Regions from separate parts of the Pseudomonas cannabina genome, predicted to be linked through region 2. Evidence: riboswitches for the same ligand, from Rfam matches in the RefSeq annotation. Region 2 holds a riboswitch; the other holds the start of a gene.
The links. A riboswitch is a leader RNA that binds a small molecule or an ion and turns the genes downstream of it on or off. The one in region 2 is predicted to bind manganese.

Region 1: another riboswitch for manganese. It lies ahead of mntP (manganese efflux pump MntP); the one in region 2 lies ahead of BLT55_RS00510 (TMEM165/GDT1 family protein).

Annotation. Positions count from the first base shown of each region.
Region 1 covers NZ_FNKU01000001.1:893,883-908,607, reverse strand. Annotated here, with positions in the region: partial or broken gene BLT55_RS04370 (EmrA/EmrK family multidrug efflux transporter periplasmic adaptor subunit) at 1-737, opposite strand, end outside; gene BLT55_RS04365 (MarR family winged helix-turn-helix transcriptional regulator) at 836-1,324, opposite strand; gene BLT55_RS04360 (MiaE family protein) at 1,474-2,097, opposite strand; gene BLT55_RS04355 (DUF1289 domain-containing protein) at 2,193-2,663, opposite strand; gene acnB (bifunctional aconitate hydratase 2/2-methylisocitrate dehydratase) at 3,066-5,666, shown strand; yybP-ykoY riboswitch at 5,773-5,938, shown strand; gene mntP (manganese efflux pump MntP) at 5,945-6,517, shown strand; gene BLT55_RS04340 (NAD-glutamate dehydrogenase) at 6,603-11,459, opposite strand; gene BLT55_RS04335 (hypothetical protein) at 11,813-12,172, shown strand; gene BLT55_RS04330 (amidohydrolase family protein) at 12,220-12,984, shown strand; gene BLT55_RS04325 (AAA family ATPase) at 13,186-14,145, shown strand; gene BLT55_RS04320 (DUF58 domain-containing protein) at 14,150-14,725, shown strand, end outside.
Region 2 covers NZ_FNKU01000001.1:100,133-114,857, forward strand. Annotated here, with positions in the region: gene BLT55_RS00485 (1-acyl-sn-glycerol-3-phosphate acyltransferase) at 1-303, opposite strand, end outside; gene BLT55_RS00490 (CPXCG motif-containing cysteine-rich protein) at 407-589, shown strand; gene BLT55_RS00495 (putative signal transducing protein) at 589-849, shown strand; gene BLT55_RS00500 (SOS response-associated peptidase) at 884-1,513, shown strand; gene BLT55_RS00505 (M48 family metallopeptidase) at 1,701-2,519, shown strand; gene BLT55_RS00510 (TMEM165/GDT1 family protein) at 2,576-3,160, opposite strand; yybP-ykoY riboswitch at 3,230-3,368, opposite strand; gene BLT55_RS00515 (class I SAM-dependent methyltransferase) at 3,408-4,406, opposite strand; gene BLT55_RS00520 (LysE family translocator) at 4,691-5,323, shown strand; gene BLT55_RS00525 (fatty acid--CoA ligase) at 5,482-7,164, shown strand; gene BLT55_RS00530 (DUF1302 domain-containing protein) at 7,476-9,413, shown strand; gene BLT55_RS00535 (DUF1329 domain-containing protein) at 9,442-10,806, shown strand; gene BLT55_RS00540 (winged helix-turn-helix domain-containing protein) at 11,036-13,768, shown strand; gene BLT55_RS00545 (HD-GYP domain-containing protein) at 13,783-14,725, opposite strand, start outside.

The DNA of each region.
Region 1 (14,725 bases), 790 kb from region 2:
CCATCGTCGCAGTGCCTGGCTGAATCCGCTGCCCCAGTTGCACGGTGCGTTTGGCCACATAACCGGTAACCGGCGCTACCAGTGTGGAGCGGGCATTAGCCAGGTAAGCCTGACGCAGTTGAGCGGCGGCGGCCTTGACGTCGGGATGCGAAGAAACAACGGTGTCGTCGACCAGTGCGACACTGGTGCTCAACTGCTGTTGAAGGCTGTTCAAGGCACTTTGCGCACTGGTCAGGCTGTCACGGGCATGAGACAGCTCTTCCTGAGAAATCGCCCCGCCCGCAGCCAGGCTGCGGCGTCGGTTGTAGTTGTCCTGGGCGGTCTGCACCGCAGTTCGCTGTGCGGCCAGTTGCGCTTTCATGCCATCGACATTGCTGTAAAGGCCACGCACCTGACGCACGACCTTGGCCAGCCTCGGCGCTTTGCAGCGAAACCTCGGCGTCACTCGGATCGAACTTGAGCAGCACCTGCCCTTCCTGGACCAGATCGCCATCATCGGCACCAATACTGATCACAGTCCCGGTAACCAACGGCGTGATTTCGACCACATTGCCGTTCACATACGCGTCGTCAGTCTCTTCGCTCCATTGCCCGTAAATCTCGTACCAGGCCCAGATACCCAGGCCGCACAGCACGACGATGATCGCAAGTCCGATCAGCAGAAACTTGCGCTTGCCGGGGTTGGCGTCTTTCTGTTGCGACAGTTGCGCTGTGTTTTCAGTGGCGGCAGTGGCCATGACAATTACCTTCTAGTCAGCGACGGCGGACAGTTGCCAACGCCCGTTCAGGGCAGTGGCCGGCGAGCAGGCTGGCGCCCGCTCGCCTGTCGAGCCGTTCAGCCTTTGGCTTTGGGGTTGAAGCTCAGGCGAGTGAGCGTGATGTGGTCATCAGCGGCCACCAGCACTTTGGTAAGAATCCGTTGCAGGCTCGCAACCTCCTCCGCATTCAGCGGAGCAAAGATCTCGTTCATGGCATCGGCCCCGATCTGCGGCAACAGATCGGAAAGTTTCTGCCCCTGCTCGGTCAGCGCGAGGCGCACCTGACGACGATCCGTCGCCGAGCGCGCACGCACGATCAGCTCTTTTTGCTCCAGACGATCCAGCATGCGAGTCATCGAACCGCTGTCCAGAGACAGGTGCCGACACAGTTCGACCGGCGTATCGGTGGCGAACTGGGCAATGATGATCAGCACCTTGAACTGCGCGAACGTCACGTCATAGGGCAACAGGTACTTGTCCAGCGTACGGTCTTTGAGCGCATTGGTACGGCCGACCAGCAACCCGATCAGCGTGGAGTCGAAATTTTCGGGGCTGAAATGTTTCAAGAGGTCACCCGGATAGCTGCTTAGGCAGTGATTGCAAAATATTACTGCCTAGACAGCCATTGTCAAAACATTTATTAGCTTGCTTACTAAAAGCCCATAAAAAAACGACCGCTGGTGAGGCGGTCGTTTTTTTTTAAGCGTGACGAGCGTCAGGCGGCGGCAGGTACGTCAGCAGGCACGCCACTGTGAAAACGGAATTCTTCGTCCGGGCTTTCGATCAGCTCGCGCTCGGCCAGGCGGATTTCTTCGATCTTGGCATCCACATCAGCCTTGTCGCCGTAGCTGTAAGCGAGCTTCAGGTAATCCTGAAAATGCCGCGCCTCGGATTTGAGCAGACCGCCATAAAACTTGGCCAGTTCCTCATCCAGATGCGGCACCAACGCAGCAAAACGCTCGCAGGAACGCGCCTCGACAATCGCGCCGACGATCAGCGCGTCAGTCAGCCGATACGGATTATGGTTGCGCACCCGCTTGCGCAGCGCCCCGGCATAGCGCGACGAGCTGATATTGACCATCGGAATCTGGCGCTTGCGGATGATGCTGATCACCTGCTCGAAATGGCGCAACTCTTCGCGGGCCAGGCGCGACATCTTGCTCAGCAGGTCGAATTTATCATTGTACTGGAACATGAACTGAAATGCCGCCCCGGCAGCCTTCTTCTCGTTGTTCGCATGGTCGATCAGCAGAACGTCCAGGTTGCGCAGTGCAGCCTGAACCCAACTGTCGGGCGTGCGGCAGAGCAGAAAGGCTTCGATTTCGGGGATCGGGTACATAAGCTCACAGAATGACGGAGAGACAAGGCCCGGCATTATACGAGCAGCACCGGGGACTCGCGACACAAATGCATCCGCCTGCGGAGCAAACCGGGTCAGGCGCCGAATGCATCTTTCAGAAAGCCTGGTGCGATGTAGCGCTGGTAGTGGGCCTCGGACAGCAGGAAGAACTCACGATCGATTTCATCGCGCAGCTCCGGCAATGTCCAGTCACGAAACTCCGGCAACAGCACGAAACCGTAGGCCTCGACCTGGCTGATGACCCGCGCGCCGCGTGCAATCAATTGATAAGCCCAGCAATACTCGGACTGATGCGGCACGAAGCGGATCTTGCGCTGGGTGAGCTGCATGCGCAGCTTGTCGGCATCGAAGATTTCGAGCTTGGCGGTCATCACCTGGACCAGCAATTGCTCCAGACGCAGCCAGACGGCTCTTTTTTCGTCTTCGTTGTAGCCGTTCCAGTGGATGACCTCGTGGTGGAATCGCTTGCAGCCACGGCAGACCAGATCCCCGTAAACAGTGGAGCAAAGGCCGACGCAAGGTGTCTTGATGATGTAATCGGGCATGTCAGGCAGGACTGGGGAAGGCGAAACAGGCGCTTATGTTAGCCCTTTGTCTAAGCAAGTTCACCCCCGAAGATGTAGGGGCTAACTTACCTTTAGCGAAGTTTTGGCGTAGAATGAGCGAGCCTTTTAAGGCGCCAATGTCCGTTGGAAGCTGTTTTCAAAGCGTCACGAGCACAGTCAGGTTAACCCCGCATTGCGGCGTCGACAGGCCATTCCCTCATCACGAATGGCCGTGTCGACCGTCCCTCCCTCCGTTCTGCAGGCGTAAAACTTTGAAAACAGCTTCTGTTAGGAATCGCCGACACCCTGCCAACAAGGTTCAATAAGCCTTGCGTGGGCGCGGACGATTTCTGGATGAGCGTCCCGGACACCCATTTGGGACCACTGATGAGGGTTAATACTGTGCTTGAAGCCTACCGTAAACACATCGAAGAGCGTGCCGCCCAGGGCATCGTGCCCCAGCCGCTTAACGCCGAGCAAACCGCAGGCCTGGTCGAGCTGCTGAAAAATCCCCCGGCTGGCGAAGAAGCTTTCCTTGTCGACCTGATCACCAACCGCATTCCACCAGGCGTTGACGAAGCTGCCTACGTCAAGGCCGGTTTTCTGTCTGCCCTGGCCAAGGGCGAAGCCACTTCTCCCCTGATCGACAAAAAACGTGCAACCGAACTGCTGGGTACCATGCAGGGCGGCTACAACATCGTCACGCTGGTTGAACTGCTCGACGATGCCACCCTGGCGCCCGTTGCTGCCGAACAGCTCAAGCACACCCTGCTGATGTTCGACGCATTCCACGACGTGGCCGAAAAAGCCAAAACCGGCAACGCTCACGCCAAAGCCGTGTTGCAATCCTGGGCTGACGGCGAGTGGTTCAAGAAGCGCCCGACCCTGGCCGAGAAAATCAGCCTGCGCGTCTTTAAAGTCACTGGCGAAACCAACACCGACGACCTGTCCCCGGCACCCGATGCCTGGTCGCGTCCGGACATCCCGCTGCACGCCCTCGCCATGCTGAAAATGGCCCGCGACGGCATCGTTCCTGACGTGCAGGGCTCCATCGGCCCCATGAAGCAGATCGAAGAAATGCGCGGCCAGGGCTTCCCTATCGCCTACGTCGGTGACGTGGTCGGTACCGGTTCGTCGCGTAAATCGGCAACCAACTCGGTGCTGTGGTTCTTCGGCGACGACATTCCTTACGTGCCGAACAAGCGTGCCGGTGGCTTCTGCTTCGGCAGCAAGATCGCGCCGATCTTCTACAACACCATGGAAGATGCGGGCGCTCTGCCCATCGAATTCGATGTCTCGAACATCAACATGGGCGACGTGATCGACGTTTACCCGTATGCGGGCAAAGTCTGCAAGCACGACAGCGACGAAATCATCACCACCTTCGAAATGAAGACCCCGGTGCTGCTCGACGAAGTCCGCGCTGGCGGCCGTATTCCGTTGATCATTGGCCGCGGCCTGACCAGCAAGGCGCGCGCCGAACTGGGCCTGCCAGCATTCGACCTGTTCAAAACCCCTGACCAGCCAGCCGAAAGCACCAAGGGTTTCACCCTGGCGCAGAAGATGGTCGGCAAGGCGTGCGGCGTCGCAGGTATCCGTCCGGGCACCTATTGCGAACCGAAAATGACCACCGTCGGTTCCCAGGACACCACTGGCCCGATGACCCGCGACGAGCTGAAAGACCTGGCCTGCCTGGGTTTCTCGACCGATCTGGTCATGCAGTCGTTCTGCCACACCGCAGCCTATCCGAAGCCGATCGACGTCAAGACGCATCACACGCTGCCTGACTTCATCATGACCCGTGGCGGCGTATCGCTGCGTCCGGGCGACGGCATCATCCACAGCTGGCTGAACCGCATGCTGCTGCCGGACACCGTCGGCACCGGTGGCGACTCGCACACCCGCTTCCCGATCGGCATCTCGTTCCCTGCCGGTTCCGGTCTGGTCGCGTTCGCCGCGGCCACCGGCGTCATGCCGCTGGACATGCCAGAGTCGATCCTGGTCCGCTTCAAGGGCAAGCTGCAACCCGGCATTACCCTGCGCGACCTGGTTCACGCCATTCCTTACTACGCGATTCAGGCCGGCCTGCTGACCGTAGAGAAGAAAGGCAAGAAGAACGCCTTCTCCGGCCGCATTCTGGAGATCGAAGGCCTTGATAACCTGAGCATCGAGCAGGCTTTCGAGCTGTCCGACGCATCGGCCGAACGTTCGGCTGCCGGTTGCACCATCAAGCTGGCCAAAGAGCCGATCATCGAATACCTGAACTCGAACATCACCCTGCTCCGCTGGATGATCGAACAGGGTTACGGCGATCCGCGCACGCTGGAGCGCCGTGCTCAGGCGATGGAAGCCTGGATCGCCAATCCGGAGCTGCTGGAAGCCGACGCAGACGCCGAGTACGCTGAAATCATCGAAATCGATCTGGCCGACGTCAAAGAGCCTGTGCTCTGCGCGCCGAACGACCCGGACGATGCGCGCCTGCTGTCGTCGGTACAGGGCGAGAAAATCGACGAAGTGTTCATCGGTTCGTGCATGACCAACATCGGCCACTTCCGCGCTGCGGGCAAGTTGCTGGAACAGGTCAAGGGCCAGTTGCCGACACGTCTGTGGCTGTCGCCGCCGACCAAGATGGACGCGCACCAGTTGACCGAAGAAGGCTACTACGGCATCTACGGCAAGGCTGGCGCACGTATGGAAATGCCGGGCTGCTCGCTGTGTATGGGTAACCAGGCACGTGTAGAACCGAACTCGACCGTTGTGTCGACCTCGACCCGTAACTTCCCGAACCGTCTGGGTGACGGCGCGAACGTCTACCTGGCCTCGGCCGAACTGGCGTCCGTTGCGTCGATTCTGGGTCGCCTGCCGACCGTCGAAGAGTACATGGGCTACGCCAACCAGATCGACACCATGGCAGCGGACGTGTACCGCTACCTGAGCTTCGATCAGATCGCCGAGTTCCGTGAAGCCGCTGCAAACGCCAACATCCCGGCGCTGCAAGTGTAATCACAGCGCAACGCGTTAAAAGACCCCCATCTTCGTGATGGGGTTTTTTTTGATCTCAAAGCACCACTGCATGTATTTTTTACACTCAAATGGCTATAGTAGCCGCCCTTGTTGGGGAGTAGCCTGCTCGTGACTCCGGTCACAGAGCGTTCGTATCAACATTCTCGGCAGCATGCCGTGGTACGAACACCTTCTGGTTGGCGAGACCAACGATGCATCCATGCCTAAAGTCGGGCGTGTGGTTGCGTCGTTGACTCATAGCCCGACTGGATATAACCGTGAACCCGATTTCCCTCCTCTTTCTTGCGCTTGCCATGTCCACGGACGCTTTTGCTGCGGCCCTTGGTAAAGGAGCAAGCCTGCACAAACCGCGCTTTATCGAAGCGTTACGTACCGGCCTGATATTCGGTGCCATCGAAACCATCACACCGGTCATCGGCTGGGGCATCGGCCAGGTGGCTGCGCGCTTCGCCGAGAGCTGGGACCACTGGATAGCCTTCACGCTGTTGCTGGTGCTCGGCCTGCACATGATCTACAACGGCCTCAAGCATGACGACGCTGAGGAGCAGGAAAAACCCGGCTCACACTCCTTCTGGATTCTTGCCGTGACCGCCTTCGCCACCAGTATCGATGCACTGGCGGTTGGCGTGGGCCTGGCGTTTGTCGACGTCAATATCATGGTCGCTGCGCTGGCTATCGGCCTGGCCACGACCGTTATGGTTACTATCGGTGTGATGCTGGGCCGGGTACTCGGCACGATGGTCGGCAAGCGTGCTGAAATCGTTGGCGGCATCGTGCTGATCGTGGTCGGCGCAACGATTCTTTACGAGCACTTGTCTGCGGCGGCCTGATCAACGGCCTGCGACCTGTAAACGCGCACAAAAAAACCGCATCTCTCGATGCGGTTTTTTAAGGGGTCTACCGGTTACAAGCGGATCAGACCGTAATGCCCTGCCCGCTCATGGCCAGGTCCAGCAACTCGCGGTTGGCGACTGCGTACATCGCGTAGTCGGTACCGCTCGCTGCACGGATATCGACCAGCATGGCACGCCAGCGCTCGACCATCAGCGAATGTTGCTCCAGCCACAGGGCCAAACGCGCTTCGATATCCGACGGGCCATCAGCCATTTGCAGAACCGAAACAGTGATCGCCCGCTGCTGCCAGTCGACGTCGTCACGGAACGCTTCACGCGCCAGGGCTTGCCAGTTGTTCTCCACCGGCAGGCTGCTGATCTGCTGCAAGTACCAGGTGATGTCCAGCGCGCTGCCTACCGCGAAGTACGCCTTGGCCACATCGGCAGCATTTTGCCCGGTGACGTCGGAGGCTTCGATGATCGGCAGCAGCGTATACAGGTGCGTCGTTCCGGCGACCATGCGCGCCAGCAATTCCGGTACACCGGCTTCGACGTAGGCCTGATAGCGCGTCTGCCAGACCTCGCGGGTCGGGCCTTCCAGCAACTCGTCGAGCTTGAGACCCAGCGCAGCGAGGTGCGGACCGAAGTGCGCCACGTCACGACCGGCATCCAGCTCGTTGCGACGGCTGCGCAGGAACCAGCGTGTGGCACGCCGACCCAGGCGCATCAGTTCATCCATCAATGCCAGCTGGATTTCAGCCGAAACCTTGTAGTCCAGTGCTTCGATCTGACGGAACCAGTGCGGCAGGTGGAAGATGTCGCGCACGATCACGTAGGCACCGGCCACCGCCGCAGCACTCATGCCGGTCGACTCTTTGAGCCGCTGCACGAAGGTGATGCCCATGTGGTTGACCAGATCGTTGGCGATCTGGGTGCTGACGATTTCACGCTTCAGACGGTGACCGCGCATGGCCGTGGAGAACCTGGCACCCAGCGACGGCGGGAACGCGGTTTCCATGTCACGCGCCAGATAATCATCATCCGGCACGCGGGATTCCAGCAAGGCTTCCTTGAGGTCTATCTTGCTGTACGAGATCAGCACCGACAGCTCGGCACGGCTCAAGCCTTGTTTGGCCGCAACCCGCTCGGCAATCTGGTCTTCGGCCGGCAGGAACTCGATGGCGCGATCCAGCTTGCCGCGCGCTTCGAGATCGTTCATCAGACGCTTGTATTCGGCAATCCGCTCGTAGGCGCGGCGCGCAGCCAGTGACAGCGCCTGGGTCTGCTTGTAGTTGTTGCCGAGCACCAGGTGGCCCACTTCGTCGGTCATGCTTTCGAGCAGCTGGTTGCGCTGCTTTTCGGTCATGTCACCGGCCTGCACCACTTCGTTGAGCAGGATCTTGATGTTCACTTCATGGTCGGAGCAATCAACACCGCCCGCGTTGTCGATGAAGTCGGTGTTGGTCGCGCCGCCATTGAGGCCGAACTCGACACGGCCCAGCTGGGTCATGCCTAGGTTGCCGCCCTCGCCCACCACCTTGCAGCGCAACTCGTTACCGTCGACGCGCAGCGCATCGTTGGCCTTGTCACCCACGTCGGCATGCGATTCTTCGCTGGACTTGACGTACGTGCCGATGCCGCCGTTCCACAACAGATCGACAGGCGCTTTGAGCAGCGCGTGCAGCAGTTCGGTCGGCGTCAGCTTGTCAGCCTTGATGTCGAAGCGCGTCTTCATCTGCTCGGTGATGGCGATGCTCTTAAGGCTGCGCGGGAAGATTCCGCCGCCAGCGGACATGATGCAGGTGTCGTAATCGGTCCACGACGAACGCGGCAGATTGAACAGGCGCTCGCGCTCGGCAAAGCTGGTGGCCGGGTCCGGGTTCGGATCAATGAAAATGTGCAGATGGTTGAACGCTGCGACCAGTTGCAGCTTGTCAGACATCAGCAAGCCGTTGCCGAATACGTCACCGGCCATGTCGCCGATACCGATCACGCTGATGCTGTCCTGCTGCACATTGATGTCGCGCTCGCGGAAGTGACGCTGCACGCCTACCCACGCGCCCTTGGCGGTAATGCCCATCTTCTTGTGGTCATAACCGGCCGAGCCGCCGGAGGCGAACGCATCTCCCAGCCAGAAGCCGTAGTCGATGGCAATGCCGTTGGCGATATCGGAGAAGGTTGCAGTGCCTTTGTCGGCAGCCACGACCAGATACGGATCGTCGTCATCGTGGCGCACCACGTTGACCGGCGGCACCAGCACGCCTTCCTTGAGGTTGTCGGTGATGTCCAACAGGCCCGAGATGAAGATCCGGTAGCAGGCGATGGCCTCAGCCTGTATTTCATCACGATTGCCGTTGGTCGGCAGGCGACGCGGCACGAAACCGCCTTTGGCACCGACCGGCACGATGACAGAGTTTTTCACCTGTTGAGCTTTGACCAGGCCGAGCACTTCGGTACGGAAGTCTTCCTCGCGGTCCGACCAGCGCAGGCCGCCACGCGCTACGTTGCCGAAGCGCAGATGCACGCCTTCAACGCGCGGCGAGTAGACGAAGATCTCGAACTTCGGCACCGGCTTGGGCAGTTCGGGAATCAGGCGCGGGTTGAACTTGAAGCTGAAGTAGCTCTTGCTCTGGCCATTGGCGTCGGCCTGATAGAAGTTGGTGCGCAGCGTGGCTTTGATCAGGTCCAGATAACGACGCAGGATGCGGTCTTCGTTGAGTACCTGAACGTCGTCCAGCGCGGTCAGAATCGCCTGTTCCAGACGCAGTTGCTTGTCGTCCAGATCGTCGGAACCCAGCTTGCGGGCCAGATAGAAACGGGTCTTGAACAGACGCGTCAGCTCGCGGGCGATGTCCGTGTGGTTGTTCAGCGTGGTCGCGATGTAACCCAGATCGAAGCCCAGACGAATCTGCTTCAGGTAACGCGCATAGGCTCGCAGCAGCGCGACATCGCGCCAAGGCAGGCCAGCCGTCAGCACCAGACGGTTGAAAGCATCGTTTTCGGCATCGCCGCGCACGATGTGCACGAAGGCGTCCTGCAAGGTGTCGTTGAGCTGCTGAATGTCGAGATTCAGCCCTTCGCCGTAGGTAAAGGCGAAGTCGTGAATCCAGAACTCGCGGCCATTGGCATGGTGCAGGCGATAAGGGAACTCACCCAGCACGCGCAGGCCGAGGTTTTCCAGAATCGGCAACACGTCGGACAGCGCCAGTGGCGTGTCGGCGTGATACAGCTTGCAATGCAATTGCTGGCGGCCGCCGGACAGTGGTTGGTAAAAGCTCATCACCAGCGGATTGCTTTCGCTCAGGCTCAGCACGTGCTGCATGTCGACCACGGCCGAATGCGCCGCGAAACGCTCGCGATAACCGGCCGGGAAGCCTTTCGGGAAGTCGGCCAGCACGTTGGTGCCTTGCGCTTCGCCGAAGCTTTCCACCACCAGGCTGGCGTAATCGTCTTTCCACGAACGGCAGGCCTGAATGACTTCGTTTTCCAGCTGGACCACGTCGATGTCCAGATTGATCTTCGGGTCGACCCGTAGAATCAGCTGCACCCGCGCCAGTACCGACTCGGAGAAGAAGGTCCAGAATTCGCAGTCGCTGGCCTTCAGGCGATCCATCAGCACCTGCTGGATCTTCTGCCGCACTTCGGTGGAATAGACATCACGCGGCACATAGGCCAGGCAATAGCAGAAGCGGCCGTACGGGTCTTTGCGCAGGAACACACGGATCTTGTTGCGCTCCTGAATCTGCACGATGGACATGACGGTGGTGAACAACTCGTCCACCGGCGTCTGGAACAAGTCGTCGCGGGGCAGCACTTCGACCACCTGCGCCAGCTCCTTGCCCAGGTGCGCCTTGGCATCGAAGCCGGAACGGCGCTCGACCTCCGCGACCTTGCGGCGAATGTACGGAATCTGCCGCACGCTCTCGCCATACACCGACGAGGTGTAGAGGCCCATGAAACGGCATTCCTTGATGACTTTGCCGGACGCATCTATCTGCCGGATCGACACGTAATCCGGGTACGCCGGACGGTGCACGCGGCTTGGGTGCGCAGCTTTGGCGAACGACAGCAGCACCGGCTCCTGCAGGTATTTCACTGCGTAGTCTTCGATGTGCAGGTCTTCGTGGGTGAGGCCGGGACGCAGCAATCGGGTCAGGCCCAGGAACGACGATTCGTCGTACACCAGCTGACCGCCATTGGCGTCCGTGCGCACTTCGAATTCTTCGTAACCGAGGAAGGTAAAGTGATTGTCCACCAGCCATTGCAGGAAGACCTTGATCTCGGCCTTCTCTTCCGCATCGGTATTGGATTCGTTGGCATCGATGCTCGCCAGCAGATCATGCAGACGCGCTTTCATCGGCGCGAAATCTTCGACCGCAACGCGTACTTCACCGAGTACCTGCTCCAGCTCGCGAGCCAGCACGTTCAACTCGCTGGCACTGGCGCAGCGGTCGATCTCCAGATACATCAACGACTCTTGCAGCACGTCTTCGCCGCTGGTGCCTTTGGGCAGCAGCTCCAGCAGCTCGCCATTTACGCCACGGCGCACGCAGAGCACGGTGGTTTGCAGGGTGTGAATGCTGTAGCCGCGGCGGTTCAGTTCGGTACGGACGGAGTCGACCAGAAACGGCAGGTCGTGATGCAGCACTTCAACGGCAGTGTGAGTCGATTGCCATCCGTGACGCTCGTAATCGGGGTTGTAAACCCGCACCTGCGGGTGAGCGTGTTCGAAACGCTCCAGCAGACGCCAGGCAGACAAGGTGCAGCCTGCCAGATCGGACAGGCGACGCTGGGTGAGCTCGTCCAGAGAAATGATGCCGAAGAATTGCTCGGCGAACAGCGCCACTTGTGGCAGTGCCTGTTCGCTGATGTGCTGAGCCAGTGCCGCTTGCAGTTGATGCTGGAAGTCGGCCTTGCTGGCTGCGGTGAAGAACGCCATCTGTGGTACTCCGCTTTGGCTTTTATTGGGGAGGCTTGAAGAAGGTGTTGTGACCGGGCTGCCCTCGCACTCAATTGCGCGGACACCACCTGATCGAGTGTAAAGCTAAAGTACTAACGCCTGCTGTGTCAGGGTAGTCACATTTGAATTCCAGGTAAAAAAACCTGTACGCAGGGGATACACCCTACACCACTCGTCTTTCATGCAGCTTAACGAGAGCTGAGCGCACACTGCTTACGAGGCTGCGACATATTCGGTCATCAGCTCGCGGTAGAATCCGCGCCAGGCTGCCAGCCCCGAACGACAAATCTGGCAAAATCCACTCCACGCTTCCCCACAGCACTGGAAACCCTATGCAGATCAAGACCGCCACACTCATTGCCAACGCATGCGACGACGAATACGACAACATGGCGCTGCTCTGCTGCCACGGAGCGGGCGGCGACCTGTTTTCCCTGACCCGCTTTCCGGATGAAAACGAGGTGGAGATCACGATCGGCGATGACACCTCGCATACCGTGTCCCGTCTGAAAGTGACCGTCAGCGCCCAGCGTCTGCTGGTAGAGATCGACCCGGCGGACGCGAAGCAACTGAACGGCCATGCGCACTTTGAGATTGTCCACACCACAGACGCGGACGATCTGGCCGAGGTTCACAGAACGTTACAAATCATCATGAAAAACGTCGGCGAGTACGTCAGCGAAATCGCCTGAGGGACAAAAGCCGGTAGAGTGAGCGCTTCGCCCCCGAGGAGATGATCATGACCGCTATCTTCGACGCCCACTGCCACATCATCGACCCGCACTTCCCGTTGATCGCCAATAACGGCTTTTTGCCCGAGCCGTTCGGCGTCGATGCGTACCTTTCGCTGGTCAAGCCCTTGGGCATTGTCGGCGGTGCCGTGGTCTCCGGTTCCTTTCAAGGCTTCGATCAAAGCTACCTGCTGGACGCCCTCGCCAGACTGGGCCCAAGCTTTGTCGGCGTCACCCAGCTCCCTGCAAGCGTCGCCGATGAAGAGCTCGACGCGCTGAATGCTGGCGGCGTGCGAGCACTGCGCTTCAACCTCAAGCGCGGCGGGTCGGAGCAGCTCGATCAGCTGGAAGCGCTGGCCATGCGTGTTCATGAACGGCTTGGCTGGCATTCGGAGCTGTACATCGACTCGCGAGAGCTGGGCGTAATCGAGACGCGCCTGCACACACTGCCCGCCATCAGCATCGATCATCTGGGATTGAGCGCCGAAGGTTTGCCTGCGGTGCTGCGCCTGGCAGAGCGTGGCGCCAAGGTCAAAGCCTGCGGGTTCGGACGTGTCGACTTCCCGGTCCGCGAGGCGCTCAGGGATATCCACGCCGCCAATCCGAACGCATTGATGTTCGGCACCGACCTGCCGTCGACCCGCGCACCGCGTCCGTTCCAGGCTGACGACATCGATTTGCTGATCGATGCGCTGGGTGAGCACGGCGCGCGTCAGGCGCTGTGGGCGAATGCAGCACAGTTTTATCGCCTTGAGCACCTGAAAACAGCGTGAATGCGCTCACCCGAGATGCGAGTCCTACATAAACGCAGACACAGCATGTAGGACAATTCCCTAATAACTGACCTACGCGTCCTTGATTGCAATAAAAATTGCTCCAGCCGTTAGTCGATACCGGCCCGGATGGATTAAAGTAACGCCCCAAGCTCAGCGGTCACCAGACACAGCTGATTACCCTGCCAGGAACCGTCACCGATGGAACATCGTGAAGCGCTGATAGCGCTGCGAACATTTCTTTCAACGCAAATCCTTGGCCAGGAAAAGCTGATCGAACGCCTGCTGATCGCCCTGCTCGCCGACGGCCATATGCTGGTCGAGGGCGCGCCCGGTCTGGCCAAGACCAAAGCCATCAAGGAACTCTCTGAAGGTATCGAAGCGCAGTTTCACCGTATCCAGTTCACGCCCGACCTGCTGCCTGCCGACATCACCGGCACCGAAATCTACCGCCCGGAAACCGGCAGCTTCGTGTTCCAGCAAGGGCCGATCTTCCACAACCTGGTGCTGGCTGACGAAATCAACCGCGCGCCGGCCAAAGTGCAGTCGGCGTTACTTGAAGCCATGGCCGAACGCCAAGTCAGCGTCGGGCGCAGTACCTACGACCTGTCGCCGCTGTTTCTGGTCATGGCGACCCAGAACCCTATCGAACAGGAAGGCACCTACCCGCTGCCCGAAGCCCAGCTCGACCGTTTTCTGATGCACGTCAAAATCGGCTTCCCGGACGCGGCGGTCGAACGCAAGATCCTCCAGCAGGCACGCGGCGAAGCGCTCAACGGCGAAACCAAGCCCGAACGCCGCGTCAGCCAGCAGGCGATTTTCGCCGCACGCAAGGAAATCCTGGGCCTGTACATGGCCGATGCGGTCGAGGAATACCTGGTACAGCTGGTCATGGCAACCCGCACCCCGGCCAAGTTCGACCCCGAACTGGCCGAGTGGATCGCCTACGGTGCCAGCCCGCGCGGCTCCATTTCGCTGGACCGCTGCGCCCGCGCCCATGCCTGGCTGGCCGGACGCGACTTCGTCAGCCCCGAGGACATTCAGGCGGTGCTGTTCGATGTGTTGCGTCACCGGGTCATTCTGTCATTCGAGGCCGAAGCCGCCGGAATCGATCAGGACCGCGTGATTCAGCGCATCCTTGACGTCGTGGCCGTCGCCTGACCCCATGCAGCCCTTCCTGATCCCCCAGCCGGGCATTCGTGTCAGCCTCAGCGAGCTGATCGAGATGCGTCATCGGGTGCGGGAAGTGCAACTGTTTTCAACCCCGAGTCGACGCAGTCCGTTGATCGGCCTGCACCACTCCAAACTGCGCGGGCGTGGTGTGGATTTCGATCAGGTGCGGGTTTATCAGGCCGGCGACGACGTGCGCAGCATCGACTGGCGCGTCACCGCCCGCACCCAGGAACCGCACACCAAGCTGTTCCATGAAGAGCGCGAACGCCCCATCTTCATTCTGGTGGAGCAGAGCCGTCGGCTGTTTTTCGGCTCCGGGCTGATGTTCAAATCCGTGCTGGCGGCTCAGGCTGCCGCATTGATCGGCTGGGCCGCGCTGGAGCACAACGACCGGGTCGGCGGGCTGGTGTTCGGCGACAACGAGCATTACGAAATCAAGCCACGGCGCAGCAAACAGAGCCTGCTGCAACTGCTCAACCGCCTGGTGCGGGTTAATCAGTCACTGCACACCGAAATCCCGGCGGACCGCGATGCCTTCGGTACTGCGTTGCGTCGGGCTCGGGAAGTG
Region 2 (14,725 bases):
GCAACCGGACTTCAACTGTTCGACGCCGGTGTAGGTCACCCCGTCCGTGGCGCGCTCGATGGTGTGGTCGACGTAATATTCGACCTTGTCCTGCAGGCTCGCGACCGAGTCGATACCGGCGAACTCGCGGCGCAGCTTGCGCGCCAGGGTAGGCTGTAAAACCCAGCCGAAGGCGCTCGCCAGGCGCGGAAAGCGGAATTTGGTCAGAATGGCGAGAAAGGCTTTGTCGCTCAGCAGACGTGCCAGAACGGCCTGGACTTCTGCGTCGTTGTAAGGTCGGATGGCATCGAATTCGCCCATCATGCTCTCTTGTCGGAAACGGATAGGGTAAAAAGAAGACGGATTTGTTAAAACAGCCTTCTGAAGAATGCGGCAATTATACGCATAACTGATCCCGGAGACCGTGATGCAGGAATTAGAGAGTTACGACTGCCCTTATTGCGGCGAACCCGTCGAAGCGGTACTGGACCTTTCCGGAGGCGATCAACAGTACATTGAAGACTGTCCGGTCTGCTGTCGCCCGATTGTTTTCGAGCTGCAGACCGACGGCGACGAGTGGCACCTGGACGTGCGCAGCGAGAACGAGTGATGCAGAAAGTCTACGAGCCGGAAAACCTGCTGGAGGCCGAGCTGCTGCAAGCGATGCTCGCCAGTGAAGGCATCGAGGCGCATCTGGCCGGTCGTGACCTGCTCGGGGCCATGGGCGAGCTGCCGGGGCTGGGGTTGCTGGCGCTCAAGGTAAACGATGCGCAGGTGGTGCGGGCGCGAGAACTGATCACTGCGTACAATAGCGCCTCGCCCGTGTCCGGCGATGAGCCGGATGATTTTCCCGATGTACTTGTGTGCTGAATCAGCACCTTTCGAAAGAGTCTGATCAACCCCCATGTGTGGACGCTACGCCCTGTTTCGCTGGACCCCTGCCTTTGCAGCCTTGCCCGGTTTTCCGGCTGATCAACAGGCGCAATGGAACATCTCGCCAGCCGACTGGGTGTTGATCATGCGCGCCGCTGAAAACGATCAAGGTATCGAGCTGGTGCGCGCCCGCTGGGGGTTGACGCCCGCCTGGCTCACCGACCTGTCGAAAACCCCCGCTCATGCGCGTGCCGAGACCGTGGTCGAACAGCCGATGTTCCGCGATGCGTTCGCCCATCGGCGCTGCCTGCTGCCCGCCAATGGCTTTTATGAGTGGCGCGGCACGGTGCGCAAACGCCCGTTCTGGCTGACGCCGGGCGAGGGCGCGGCACTGTTTTTTGCCGCCATCTGGGAAGCTTACCCGGTGCAGGGGCACACTTACCTGAGCGTGGCCGTTGTCACCCAGGCCGCTGCGACCCAGCGTCGACCGTTGATTCTGGACGCCCAGGGCCAGAAAGACTGGCTGGCTGCCGACACGCCGCTGTCCACGCTGCAGGCCTTGCTCGCCGCCCCGCAAACCACCTTGAGAGAGCGCCCGCTGGCCAATCTGGTCAACGACCCGAAACTTAATGCGCCGGAGTGCCTGACGCCATTGAGTTAAGCGGGCAGACCGGATAAAAATGCCGCCCTGAGCAAATCCGATATCCGGTCTGAAGTACTTCTGATACAAACTGGACATACCTTTGGCAGCCCGTTGCCTCTTGCCCGCCCGCGATAATGATCGGCGGGAGGGCTGGCACAGAAGTCCGCCCCGACAAAGACCGTCTTTATCCACAAGGAGATCCACCATGCGTCAGTCATTTGCCCTCTGTGCCTTGAGCGCTGCATTACTGCTCGGCGGGTGTCAGGCCGTCAACACCACGAGCGGTGATTCAGTGGGCGTTGAGCGCAAGCAGTACATGTTCAGCATGCTCTCTACGGATGAAGTCAACAAAATGTACGCCCAGTCCTATCAGCAGACGGTAGGAGAAGCGACCAGCAAAGGTATGCTCGACACCACCAGTGCAAACGCCAAACGTGTCCACGCAATCGCCGACCGACTGATTGCCCAGGCACCGAAACTGCGGCCTGACTCGGCTCAATGGCAGTGGGAAGTCAATCTGATCAAGAGCGATGAACTGAACGCCAACTGTGGTCCCGGTGGCAAGATCTTCGTGTTTTCCGGTTTGATCGACACCCTCAAACTGACCGACGATGAACTCGCTGCGGTCATGGGCCATGAAATCGCCCATGCCCTGCGCGAGCATGGCCGTGAAGCGATGTCCAAGGCTTATGGCGTCGCGATGGCCAAGCAGGGGGCTGGCGCCTTGTTGGGCTTAGGGCAGGACAGTCTGGCGCTGGCCGATACCGTGGTGAACTACAGCCTGACGCTGCCCATCAGCCGCAGCAACGAAAATGAAGCGGACCTGTTAGGTCTGGAACTTGCTGCACGCGCCGGATACAACCCTAACGCAGCGATCAGCCTGTGGCAGAAAATGAGCCAGAACGCCGGTGGTTCGCAGCCCGAATTCATGAGCACTCACCCCGCTTCGGAAAGTCGCATCTCCTCGTTGCAGGCTGCGATTCCCAAAGTCATGCCGCTGTACCAGAAAGCCGCCAAATCCTGATTGGCTGAAAAGTCCCTGTAGCGCCGCGGCATTGACCGCATCGCTACAGGGCATCATCACACCCAGCCGCTGACCTGCATTGCCTTGTAAACTGCCACCAGCGCCAGCACGAAAAACGCGCAGGCCGCCAGGCGACGGATCAGCGTCAGCGGCAACTTGTCCGCCGCGAAATTACCCGCCAGCACCACTGGCACATTGGCCAGCAACATGCCCAGTGTGGTGCCGATAATGACCAGCCACAGATGAGAATACTGCGCTGCCAGCATCACCGTGGCGATCTGCGTCTTGTCGCCGATCTCAGCAATGAAAAACGTGATCAGAGTGGTCATGAACGGGCCGAACTTACGCGTGGTGCTGGCTTCGTCGTCGTCCATCTTGTCAGGCACCAGCGTCCACAGCGCCGTGGCCGTGAAGCTGGCGGCGAGAATCCAGTGCAGAACGGCATCGGACAGGAAGGTGCTGAACCACGCACCAACCGCGCCGGCCGCCGCATGGTTGGCCAGGGTTGCGGCGACAATGCCGGCGATGATCGGCCAGGGCTTGCGAAAACGGGCGGCGAGAATGAGCGCGAGCAACTGCGTCTTGTCACCGATTTCGGCGAGCGCAACGACAGCGGTAGGGACGAGGAATGATTCCAGCATCAGGGTTCCTGAGGGGCGGGTCGACACGGCTATGACACGTACAGCCTTCCCGCCCCGGGTAAGGTGTTCGTGTCATAGGTCTTGTCAAACCACTGATCCGTCTGAGCGGATTCCGGGTCGCACGTACCATGGTCTGAGGACCAAGTATGTTGATACGTGCCGGACGAGCATGGCGCTCGTGGGAGACTACTCCCCTAGGACGGAGCGGATTCTGCCTCCGCAAAAACGTTTCGGCAAGCGCTTATTTTCAAGAGCGTTTGGCACTGTAAATCTTGAAACCGTTGCCCTGAGCTTTGACGTGGCAGTAGCCCACATGCTCTTCGATGAGTGGCTGATAACGCAGAAAATTGTTCGCCACAAGGCGCAGTTCGCCGCCTGATTTCAGATGTTGGCGGGCTTTTTTCAGCAGGTTTTCTGTTGCCATGTAGTCGGTGTGCACCCCGACATGGAAGGGTGGATTACTCAGAATCGTGTTCAGCCCCATGGGCGCAGCGTCGATGCCGTCGCCGGTCATGACCTGAGCGTCTAGGCCATTGGCTGCCAGCGTCAGGCGTGAGCTGGCGGTGGCGAAAGCATCCACGTCCAGCAGGATGACCTCGTTGTGCGGGTAGCGACGTTTGACCGCCGCGCCGAGCACACCGGCACCGCAACCGAAGTCGAGCAGATTGCCGCTTGGCAGCTTGTCGAGGTTTTCCAGCAGCAGCGCCGAACCGCGATCAAGACGTCCGTGGCTGAATACCCCCGGCAAGCTGACCACCGTGAGCGGGCCGTCCTGCAATTCGATCTGGTACGGTTTGGCGAGGCTTTCCAGTGTGACGGCCTGCGGGGCGTTTTCGACGGTGACCTGCCATAACTGGCAATGCCGAGCGCTGTCGAGTTTGCGTGCGCGGCCAAACGGGCTCAGCTGTTTGGCTGCGGCTTCAACGCCGCCGCGTTTTTCGCCGACCAGAAACAACTCGCGCCCGGCGAGTCGAGAGGCCAGCGCATTGAGCAGGTAATCGGTCAGGTCACGGGCCTTGGGCAGGAACAGCACGGCCGCATCGAAGGCAGTCTGTGGCGCCTCGACGCCGAAATCCACGCGCCCTTCAAAGCGCGCATCCAGCGCCGCCTGATCGCCCGCATGCCAGCACCAGCCGCGCGCATTCGGCAGTTTTCCGAGCAGGTCATCGGCGGGCAGCCCGACCAACAACAGCGAGCCTTGAAACAACTCAGGCTGACGGAGTAACACTTCACTGCGCGGGTCCATGGATGGGCTCCTGAAAAAGCGCGGAGTCTAACATGGCCTCCTTGGGAGCGAGCTTGCTCGCGAAGGAGTCAGTACAGCTCTGGAAAAAGGAGCGTCTGGACCAACGTCTTCGTGAGCAAGCTCACTCCCACAGTGATCTTTATGCACGCCGTGACTGCGGTTTAAGCCCCTTGGAACGTAGGTATGACGCTGTACGCTCCAGCGTCGGAATGCCGGCATCTGTTACGAAGGCATCAGACAGCGTAATCTGCCAGGTCCGTCATCACCCGTTCAGGAGGCCCCACATGTACTGGGCAGAATTTCTTACCGTTGCACTGATCCACCTGCTGGCCGTTGCCAGTCCCGGGCCGGACTTTGCGGTGGTGGTGCGCGAAAGCGTCACCCACGGGCGCAAGGCAGGTACCTGGGCGGCGCTAGGCGTTGGCTCTGCCATTTTCCTGCATGTGGGCTATTCGCTGCTGGGGATCGGGATCATCGTTTCCCAGTCGATCGTGCTGTTCAACGCATTGAAATGGGCGGCGGCCGCGTACTTGCTGTACATCGGCATCAAGGCCTTGCTCGCCAGACCGGCTGCGGCGAGCGACGAAGCGGCGACCACGAAGTTGGTTGGTGAGCACACCGCAAAGGGCGCTTACATCAGTGGCTTCGTCACCAACGGCCTGAACCCCAAAGCGACGCTGTTTTTCCTCTCGCTGTTCACCGTGGTGATCAACCCGCATACGCCATTGCTGGTGCAGGCCGGTTATGGCGTGTATCTGGCGTTGGCCACGGCGGCATGGTTTTGTCTGGTGGCGCGCTTGTTCAGCCAGGCACGGGTTCGTGCCGGTTTTGCGCGCATGGGCCATTGGTTCGATCGAGCCATGGGCGGCGTGTTGGTCGCATTAGGTATCAAACTCGCATTGACCGAAGTTCGCTGAAATTAGTGGGTAGAACGAGGGTTTTACCCACCTGTTTGTCCGCCGACCGTGTCGCGAGGCGCCATTTCTAACGCCGATTTCACGGTATTTGACTGGCAGAGCAGGGCTCTAGCGTCCATATTTCCAGCCTCGCCTGTGGACTTTGAAAAGGGACCCCTATGTTACAGACTCGTGTTCTGCCGCCTGCCGAGGGCGCTCACCGGTACCCTCTGCTGATCAAAAGCCTGCTGTTATCCGGCCGTCGTTATGAAAGGACGCGCGAAATCGTCTACCGGGATGCTGTCCGTTTCACCTACGCGACGCTCAACGAACGCATCTGTCGCTTGGCCAATGCACTGACGGCCGCCGGCGTGAAAGCCGGGGATACCGTGGCGGTGATGGACTGGGACAGCCACCGCTACCTGGAATGCATGTTTGCGATTCCGATGATTGGTGCGGTGATCCATACCGTCAACGTCCGGCTGTCTCCGGAGCAGATCGCCTTCACCATCAATCATGCGGATGACCGCCTGGTGTTGGTGAACAGCGAGTTCGTCGGCTTGTATCAGGCCATGTCCGGACACCTGACCACGGTCGAAAAGACTCTTTTGCTGACCGATCAGCCAGAAAAGACCGCGGAGTTGCCCAATCTGATCGGCGAATACGAAGAATTGCTGGCGGCTGCCAGCCCCGATTACACGTTCGAGGACTTCGACGAAAATTCGGTCGCGACCACTTTTTACACCACGGGCACCACCGGTAACCCCAAGGGTGTCTATTTCACCCATCGGCAACTGGTTCTGCACACCCTGGGCCTGGCGACCATCATAGGTTCCATCGACAGCACCCGGCTGCTGGGCACCGAAGACGTCTACATGCCCATCACGCCGATGTTCCACGTGCATGCCTGGGGCATTCCGTATGCTGCGACCATGCTCGGGCTCAAACAGGTCTATCCCGGCCGCTACGAACCCGAATTGCTGGTCGAATTGTGGCGCAGAGAAAAAGTGACCTTCTCGCATTGCGTGCCGACCATTCTACAAATGCTGCTCAACGCCAAAGGCGCGCAGGGTACCGATTTCGGCGGCTGGAAGATCATCATCGGTGGCAGCGCCCTGACCCGCAGCCTCTATCAGGCGGCCAAGGCCAGGGGCATCCAGCTCACCGCCGCCTACGGCATGTCGGAAACCGGGCCGCTGATTTCTGTGGCGCACATCAACGAAGAACTGAAAGCCGGCAGCGAAGACGAGCGCATTACCTACCGGATCAAGGCCGGTGTTCCCGGCATGCTGGTCGAGGCGGCGATCATCGACCAGCAGGGCAACTTCCTGCCCGCTGACGGCGAAACCCAGGGCGAACTGGTGCTGCGCGCGCCGTGGCTGACCGAAAGCTATGTCGGCGAGCCCGAGAAAGGTGCCGAACTGTGGGCCGGTGGCTGGCTGCACACCGGTGATGTGGCCACGCTGGACAACATGGGCTTCATCGACATTCGTGACCGCATCAAGGATGTGATCAAGACCGGCGGCGAGTGGATTTCGTCACTGGAGCTCGAAGACTTGTGCAGCCGCCATCCGGCTGTGCGCGAAGTGGCGGTGGTCGGTATTGCCGATCCGCAATGGGGCGAGCGGCCGTTTGCCTTGCTGGTGATTCGCGACGGTCATCAGTTCGACGCGCAGCAATTGAAGGAACACCTCAAGCCTTTTGTCGAGCAAGGTCAGATCAACAAGTGGGCGATTCCCAGCCAGATCGCGCTTGTTACTGAAATTCCCAAGACCAGTGTCGGCAAGCTCGATAAAAAACGCATGCGCCTGGACATCGTCGAGTGGCAAAACAGCAACAGCGCGTTTCTCTCCACACTTTGAAGATCGACGCTCGCCGTACCCGTCGGGTACGGCAAGCGTCTGCGCCGCAGGTCCTGCTCTGCGACTTGCCAAATTTCCAGTTTCAGCCATTCTCCACGCCTGAGCTTTTTCGCGCAGCCGCTCGAAAACGAGCGGGCCAGAGGCGTTGGTCCTGCAAATCACCCTTTAGAGGGATCAAGTGACGAAGTCTGCTGGCTATAGTCGCCACAGGGAATGAGACACAGCGGACCTGGCGTGAGCGTTGACCCGATGACTGAAGGTTTTCTGGATCTTCCCACTGCCATAACAATAAAACACACGGAGTAGCATCGATGACTACCACAACCCTGTTCTGGCGGCGGGCAAAGCTGCCTCTGGCCGTGAGTCTTGCTTCGTCACTGGCCGGACCGGCCTTCGGCGTGACCTTTAACGTCGGTGAAATCGAAGGCAGTTTCGATTCTTCGCTGTCGGTGGGCGCCAGCTGGTCGACGGCCAGCCCCAACAAAAACCTGATCGGGGCCAACAACGGCGGGCGTGGTCTGTCGCAGACCTCCGATGACGGTCACTTGAACTTCAAACGTGGGGAGACGTTTTCGAAGATTTTCAAGGGCATTCATGATCTGGAGCTGAAGTACGGCGACTCCGGTGTGTTTCTGCGTGGCAAATACTGGTATGACTTCGAACTCAAGGATGAAAACCGTGAGTTCAAGGACATCAGCGACTCGGGCCGCAAAGAGGGCGCCAAGTCGTCCGGGTTCCAGTTGCTCGATGCTTTCGTCTATCACAACTACGCCATCGCTGATCAGCCCGGCACCGTGCGCTTCGGCAAGCAGGTCATCAGTTGGGGCGAAAGTACCTTCATTCAGGGCGGTATCAACAGCGTCAACCCGGTCGATGTGTCGGCCTTCCGGCGTCCCGGCTCGGAAATCAAGGAAGGTCTGATTCCGGTCAACATGTTCTACGTGTCGCAGAACCTGACCGATAACCTGTCTGCCGAAGGTTTCTACCAGCTGGAATGGGACCAGACCGTCGTCGACAACTGCGGCACCTTCTTCTCGCAGCCGGATGTCATCGCTGATGGCTGTAACAGCAACCTGGCGGTGCTGCGCAGTCGCAGCGGCCTGAACAGTTCGCTGGCCGCCGCCGGTCTGCCAGCAGGCGCGCGCGGGGCAATTTTCAATTCGCTGTCGCAGCAGGGCGTTGTGTTCGGCAATCCGGACGAGGGGGCGGTGGTGCGGCGTGGCGGTGATCGCGATGCGCGCGACAGCGGCCAGTTCGGTTTCGCCATGCGCTACAACTACGAGCCGCTGGACACCGAGTTCGGCGCATACATGATGAACTACCACAGCCGCGCGCCGATTTTCAGCGGACGCGGTGGTTCGGCTGCGTCGTTCAGTCCGCAAGGGCTGGTCGGTTCGCTGGTGCGCAACGGGATTCCGGTCGCCACCGCGACACGACTGGCGCCGACGCTTTTGCCAGTCGTGGTGGCGGGCAACTCCAGTTACTACGTCGAATACCCCGAAGACATCCGCCTGTATGGTCTGAGCTTCTCGACCACCTTGCCTACCGGCACCGCGTGGAGCGGCGAGATCAGCTACCGTCCCAACGCGCCGGTACAGGTCAACACCACCGACATCCTCTACTCGGGCATTTCGCCGCTCAACCCCAACGTGTCGTTGCTGAGCGGACGGCCGAACACCGACCAGCCGGGTTATCGCCGCAAGGAAATCACCCAGCTGCAAACCACGTTCACCCAGTTTTTCGATCAGGTCATGGGCGCAGAGCGTCTGACTCTGGTGGGCGAGGTGGGCTGGACTCACGTCGGCGGTCTCGAAAGCACTTCGAAAATCCGCTACGGCCGCGACCCGGTGTATGGCCCGGGTCCATTGCCGGGCGGCCAGTGCGCAACCCTCAACGCCGGTACGCTGACTGGCGCAGAGCAGAACAACCTGACCCGCTACTGCGAAGACGACGGCTTCACTACCGCCAATTCGTGGGGGTATCGCGGTCGTGCCATCTGGGACTACAACAGCGTGTTCGCCGGCATCAACCTGCGGCCGAGCGTGGCCTGGTCGCATGACGTCAAAGGCTATTCACCTGGCCCGGGCGGTAACTTCGAAGAGGGTCGCAAGGCGGTCAGTCTGGGGGTCGATGCCGAATACCAGAACACCTACACCGCGAACCTTTCCTACACCAACTTCTTCGACGGCAAGTACACCACGGTGGACGACCGGGATTTCGTAGCGCTCAGCTTCGGCATGAACTTCTAAGAGCATGGTTTTCAGGATGACGATGAACATGAAAATAACAAAAGGTCTGTTGCAAGCCAGTGTACTGGGGATGTCGTTGCTGGCGACCGGGGTGATGGCGGCGGTTTCCGAATCCGAAGCGGCAAAGCTGGGCACTTCCCTGACTCCGATGGGGGCAGAAAAGGCCGGTAATGCGGCCAATACGATTTCCGCCTGGAGCCCGATGCCGAAAAATGCCGGCGCGGTCGACAGCAAGGGTTTCCTTGCCAACCCGTACGCCAGTGAAAAACCGCTGTTCATCATCACGGCGGCCAATGTCGAGCAGTACAAGGACAAGCTGGCACCGGGCCAATACGCGATGTTCAAGCGTTATCCGGACAGCTATCGGATTCCGGTGTACCCGACCCATCGCGGTGCCACGGTGCCAGATGCAGTGTTTGCCGCGATCAGGAAAAACGCGACCTCCACCAAACTGGTCGGTGGCGGCAGCGGCCTGGAGAATTTCGACACAGCCATTCCCTTCCCGATTCCGGCCAGCGGCGTCGAAGTCATCTGGAACCACATCACCCGCTACCGCGGCGGCAGTGTGAAGCGGCTGGTCACTCAAGCGACGCCGCAGGCCAATGGCTCGTACAGCCTGGTGTATTTCTCCGATCAGTTCGTGTTCCGCGACAAGATGAGGGATTTCGATCCAAAGAATCCGGGCAACATATTGTTCTACTTCAAGCAGGAAGTGACCGCTCCGGCGCGGCTGGCCGGTGGCGTGCTGCTGGTGCATGAAACCCTGGACCAAGTGGCCGAACCGCGCTCGGCGTGGCTGTATAACGCCGGTCAGCGCCGCGTGCGTCGTGCGCCGCAGGTTTCCTACGACGGCCCCGGTACGGCTTCTGACGGTCTGCGGACTTCCGACAACCTCGACATGTACAACGGCGCCCCGGATCGCTATGACTGGAAACTGATCGGCAAGCAGGAAATGTACATCGCGTCCAACAGCCACAAGCTGGACGACCCAACGCTGAAATACGCCGACATCATCAAGGCCGGTCACATCAACCAGGACCTGACCCGTTATGAACTGCGCCGCGTCTGGCACGTGACCGCGACACTCAAGGAAGGCCAGCGGCATATCTACGCCAAGCGCGACTTCTTCATTGACGAAGACACCTGGCAGGCGGCGGTCATCGACCATTACGACGGGCGCGGCCAGCTGTGGCGGGTCGCCGAAGCGCACTCGGAAAACTACTACGACAAACAAGTGCCGTGGTACGCCGTGGAGACCCTCTACGACCTGCAATCCGGTCGCTACGTGGCCCTTGGCATGAAAAACGAAGAGAAGAGGGCCTACGAGTTCGGTTTCACTGCGGGCACCAGCGACTTCTCGCCCAACGCGTTGCGTCAGGAAGGCGTGCGTTGAAGCCATGAATACACGCGTGTAGCGTCGGTTGATACATACCGCAGACCGATAAGCTGTTGATTCGCATGAAAGCCCCTTGATTGGGGCTTTTTTGCGTCTGTTCATGGGGCTCATAAGCTGTAGGAATTTTGTTATAGTCTTTTCGGTGATGAGCTTTCAACGGTAGAGATTTACCCGCTAGTCTCCGAACATCGCGACGCAGAACCAACGATTCCCACACGAGCCGGCCATGACCGATCTGTCCCGTATGCAAGGGTTTGCAGACAGCGCAACTTCTGCGCTGGAAGGTCGATTCTTTCGTCCACCGCTGCCCGAGGGCTATGTTCCTCGCTTTCGCCTGTGCCAGCGCCTCGACACCGGCCTGAGCGGTCGTTTGTTGCTGGTCTGCGCCCCGGCCGGGTTTGGCAAAAGCTCGTTGGCGGTGGAGTTTTGTCAGGGTTTGCCAAGCCAGTGGCAGAACGTCTGGCTGGGCCTGAGTGCTCGGGACAGTGATCCGGGCCGCTTCCTCGAGCGGGTACTCGCCGGCCTTCAGCAGTTCTTTCCGCAACTGGGCGCCCAGGCCATGGGCCTGCTGAAGATGCGTCAGCGTCATCAGCCGTTTGCGTTCGAAGAATGGCTCGAAGGTTTACTCGACGAATTGGCCATGCACCTGATGCTGAGCAAGCCGCTGTTGCTGGTGCTCGATGACTATCATCTGGCGCAAGGGCAGGTGCTCGATCGCTGTCTGCAGTTTTTCCTCAACCGTCTGCCGGTCGGGCTGGTGGTCATGGTGACCAGCCGGCAGCGGCCGAATTGGCATCTGGCGCGTCTGCGTCTGTCGCGGCAGGTGCTCGAAATCGGCGAGCAGGACCTGCGCCTGACGCCTGCCGAATCCATTGCAGTATTGGACCAGCCAGGTCGCGCGCTCGACAGCGAGACCTTGCAAAGCCTGATCGTGCGCAGCGAAGGCTGGGTGGCGGGGCTGCGTTTCTGGCTGCTCGCGGCCGCCGAAGCGGGCGATGGCAATGCCTTGCCGCAGGCGTTGCGCGGCAGCGAAGTGCTGATTCGCGAGTACCTCCTCGAAGAGGTCATCGACTGTCTGCCCGCCGATGTTCAAGCGTTTCTTTATGACACCGCCTGCCTGGAGCGCTTTTGCGTCGCGCTGTGCGACGCCACCCGTGACAGTCACGACAGCGAAGACATGTTGCGTTACCTGAAAGCGCATCAGGTGTTTCTGGTGCCGCTGGACGAGCAGGGTCACTGGTTTCGTTATCACCACCTGTTTTCCGATCTGTTGCGCGCGCGGCAGGCGTCAGGGCCGCAGCCCACCCGTCTGCACCTCAATGCCTGCCGCTGGTTCAGTGCCCAGGGCCTGCTGGACGAGGCGGTCGAGCACGCCCTGCGCGCCGGGCATCTGGACGTGGCCGCCAATCTGGTGCAGAACCTCTCCGAAGAGCAATTGCTGGCCGAGCAGAATGTCGGCATGTTGCTGCGCTGGAAGATGGACTTGCCGGACGATCTGCTGACCAGCACACCACGCCTGATCGTGCTGTACGCATGGGCGCTGGGGCTGGCCTGTCAGCTGGACGCCGCTGAAGAGCTGGCCAGTCAGTTGAGCCGATTCCTGCCTGCGCCGTCTGCCACCGCACAGAGATCCATGCTCGCCCAATGGCTGGCGCTGAGCGGCATCATTGCTCGCGGGCGTGGCGACAGCGAAAAAACTGAGCGCTGTTGCAGTGAGGCGCTGCTCACGCTGCCGGAAAAACGCTATGGCCAGCGGTTGGTCTGCCTGTCGACGCTGGCCAACCTGGCGATTGCCAACGGGGATCTGTGGCGTGCCAAGGTACTCAACCGGGACGCGCTCGAACTGGCGCAGCGGGTTGCCAATCCGCTGTTCGAGGCGTTGGCGCATTACGACCGGGCCAGAGCGCTGCAAGCGCGTGGCGAAATCATCCGCGCGATGGAAGAAGTGCGTCAGGGGCAGCAGCGACTCAAAGGCTTTTCTAGCGGCAGGCTGTACGCCGTTCGCGCGCGTTTGACGCTGTATGAAGGCTACCTGCTGACGTTGCGCCTGCAGGTCGATGAAGGTCGGGCACTGGTCCTCGCCGGTCTGGCCGAAGCTCGCGCCTGCCGTGACATCAGCGTGCTGATCGGGCATTGCCTGATTGCCACGATGGAGGGCTGTGCCGGTCGCTTTGCCGAGGCGTTTGCGCAGCTTGCCGAAGCCGAGAGGTTGATGCACATCTGGGACGTGCCACCGATTTACTACCTGGGCATGCTTACCCTGGTGAAATGCGAGTTGTGGCTGGCGCAAGGGCGCATCGACCTGGCCGAAGCCTGGCTGCTGCGTTTGACTCACACCTACAACGGTGGCCTTGGCGCTGCGGCCCCGGAGTGTCATCCGCAACTGCCGCAACACGTTGAATTGCAGCGGGCCATGCTCGAGCGCCTGAAAGGCGAGGGTCAGGCCAGCGAACAGCGTTTGCAGGCACTGGAAAAGCGCGCGCAGGAGTTCGGTTCGCAATTGCTGCAACTGATCGCCATGACTCAACAGATCGGATTGTTATTGGGGCAGGCGCGGCAGGATGAGGCGCGGAACCTGTTGCTGCGTTGTTTGCAGGTCGCCGCCGGAGGCGCGCTGTTGCCCTTCAGGGTTTTGCTGGGCGAGCATGCCCGGTGGTTGCACGAACAATTGCTCCAGGCACCACCCGGCACGGTGCGCGATGCCTTGCTGGAAAAACTTCCGCCCTGCACTGCGCCCGCCTTGCCGGAGCCTGCGCATGGCAACGATTGCCTGAGCGTGCGAGAGCTGGGTGTGCTGCAACTGATTGCCCAAGGCTGTTCGAATCAGGAAATCAGCGAGCAACTGTTTATCTCCCTGCACACCGTCAAGACCCACGCCAGTCACATCAACAGCAAGCTGGGCGTTGAGCGGCGGACTCAGGCGGTGGCGAGGGCGAAAATCCTCGGTTTGCTGGGCTGAGAGGGGGCGGGCGATCAGCCTGCCTTGCCTGCCCACAGCGTGTCGATATCGTTCAGACCCCAGTCGGCCGGTAACTCGATTTTCACGATGGCATCACGCTCTACAGAGCCTTCGAGGTCGATAATCTGCGCCGCAAAGGTTTTGCCGGTGTGTGCCGACATGAATACTTTCACTTTCGGCTTGAGCAGCGACTTCTCACTCTGCTCGATCACCACGCCCAGCCGTCCGCTTTCCAGCCGTACCAGTGAGCCAATCGGGTAGATGCCCACGGTTTTGACGAAGCTTTGAAACACGACCTCGTCGAAGTGGCCTTTCCACGAGGCCATTTCGCGAATCGAATGGGCGACGCCCCAGCTTTTTTTGTAGGGCCGGTCGGAGGTAATCGCGTCATACACATCGCACACCGCACCCATTCTGGCAAAGAGGCTGATCTGATCGCCTTCCAGGCCGTGCGGGTAGCCCGAGCCATCGACCTTTTCGTGGTGATGCAGGCAAACGTCCATGACCGCCGGCGCCACCGGCTGGTTTTCCTTGAGGATTTTCAGACCCAGTTCCGGATGGGCTTTCATGACCACAAACTCTTCAGTGGTCAGCCGGCCTGGTTTGTTGAGCACTTCCGGGTCGATCATCATCTTGCCGACATCGTGCATCAACCCTGCCACACCCGCTTCGCGTATCTGTTCATCCGGCATGCCCATGCGTCGGGCGAGCGCGACCATCAGCGCACAGACCGCCACTGAATGCATGTAGGTGTATTCGTCCGAGGTCTTCAGGCGTGACAGGCTGATCAGCGCATGGGGGTGGCGCAGAATCGAGTTGGAGATTTCCTCGACCAGCAGCAGTACATCGTCGACGTCCATGGCCCGTCCCATGCGGGCTTCGGTGAACATGTTCATCACGGCTTCTCTGGCCCGGCCGCAAATGACCCGGGCGCGGAGGATTTCCTTGTCCAGATTT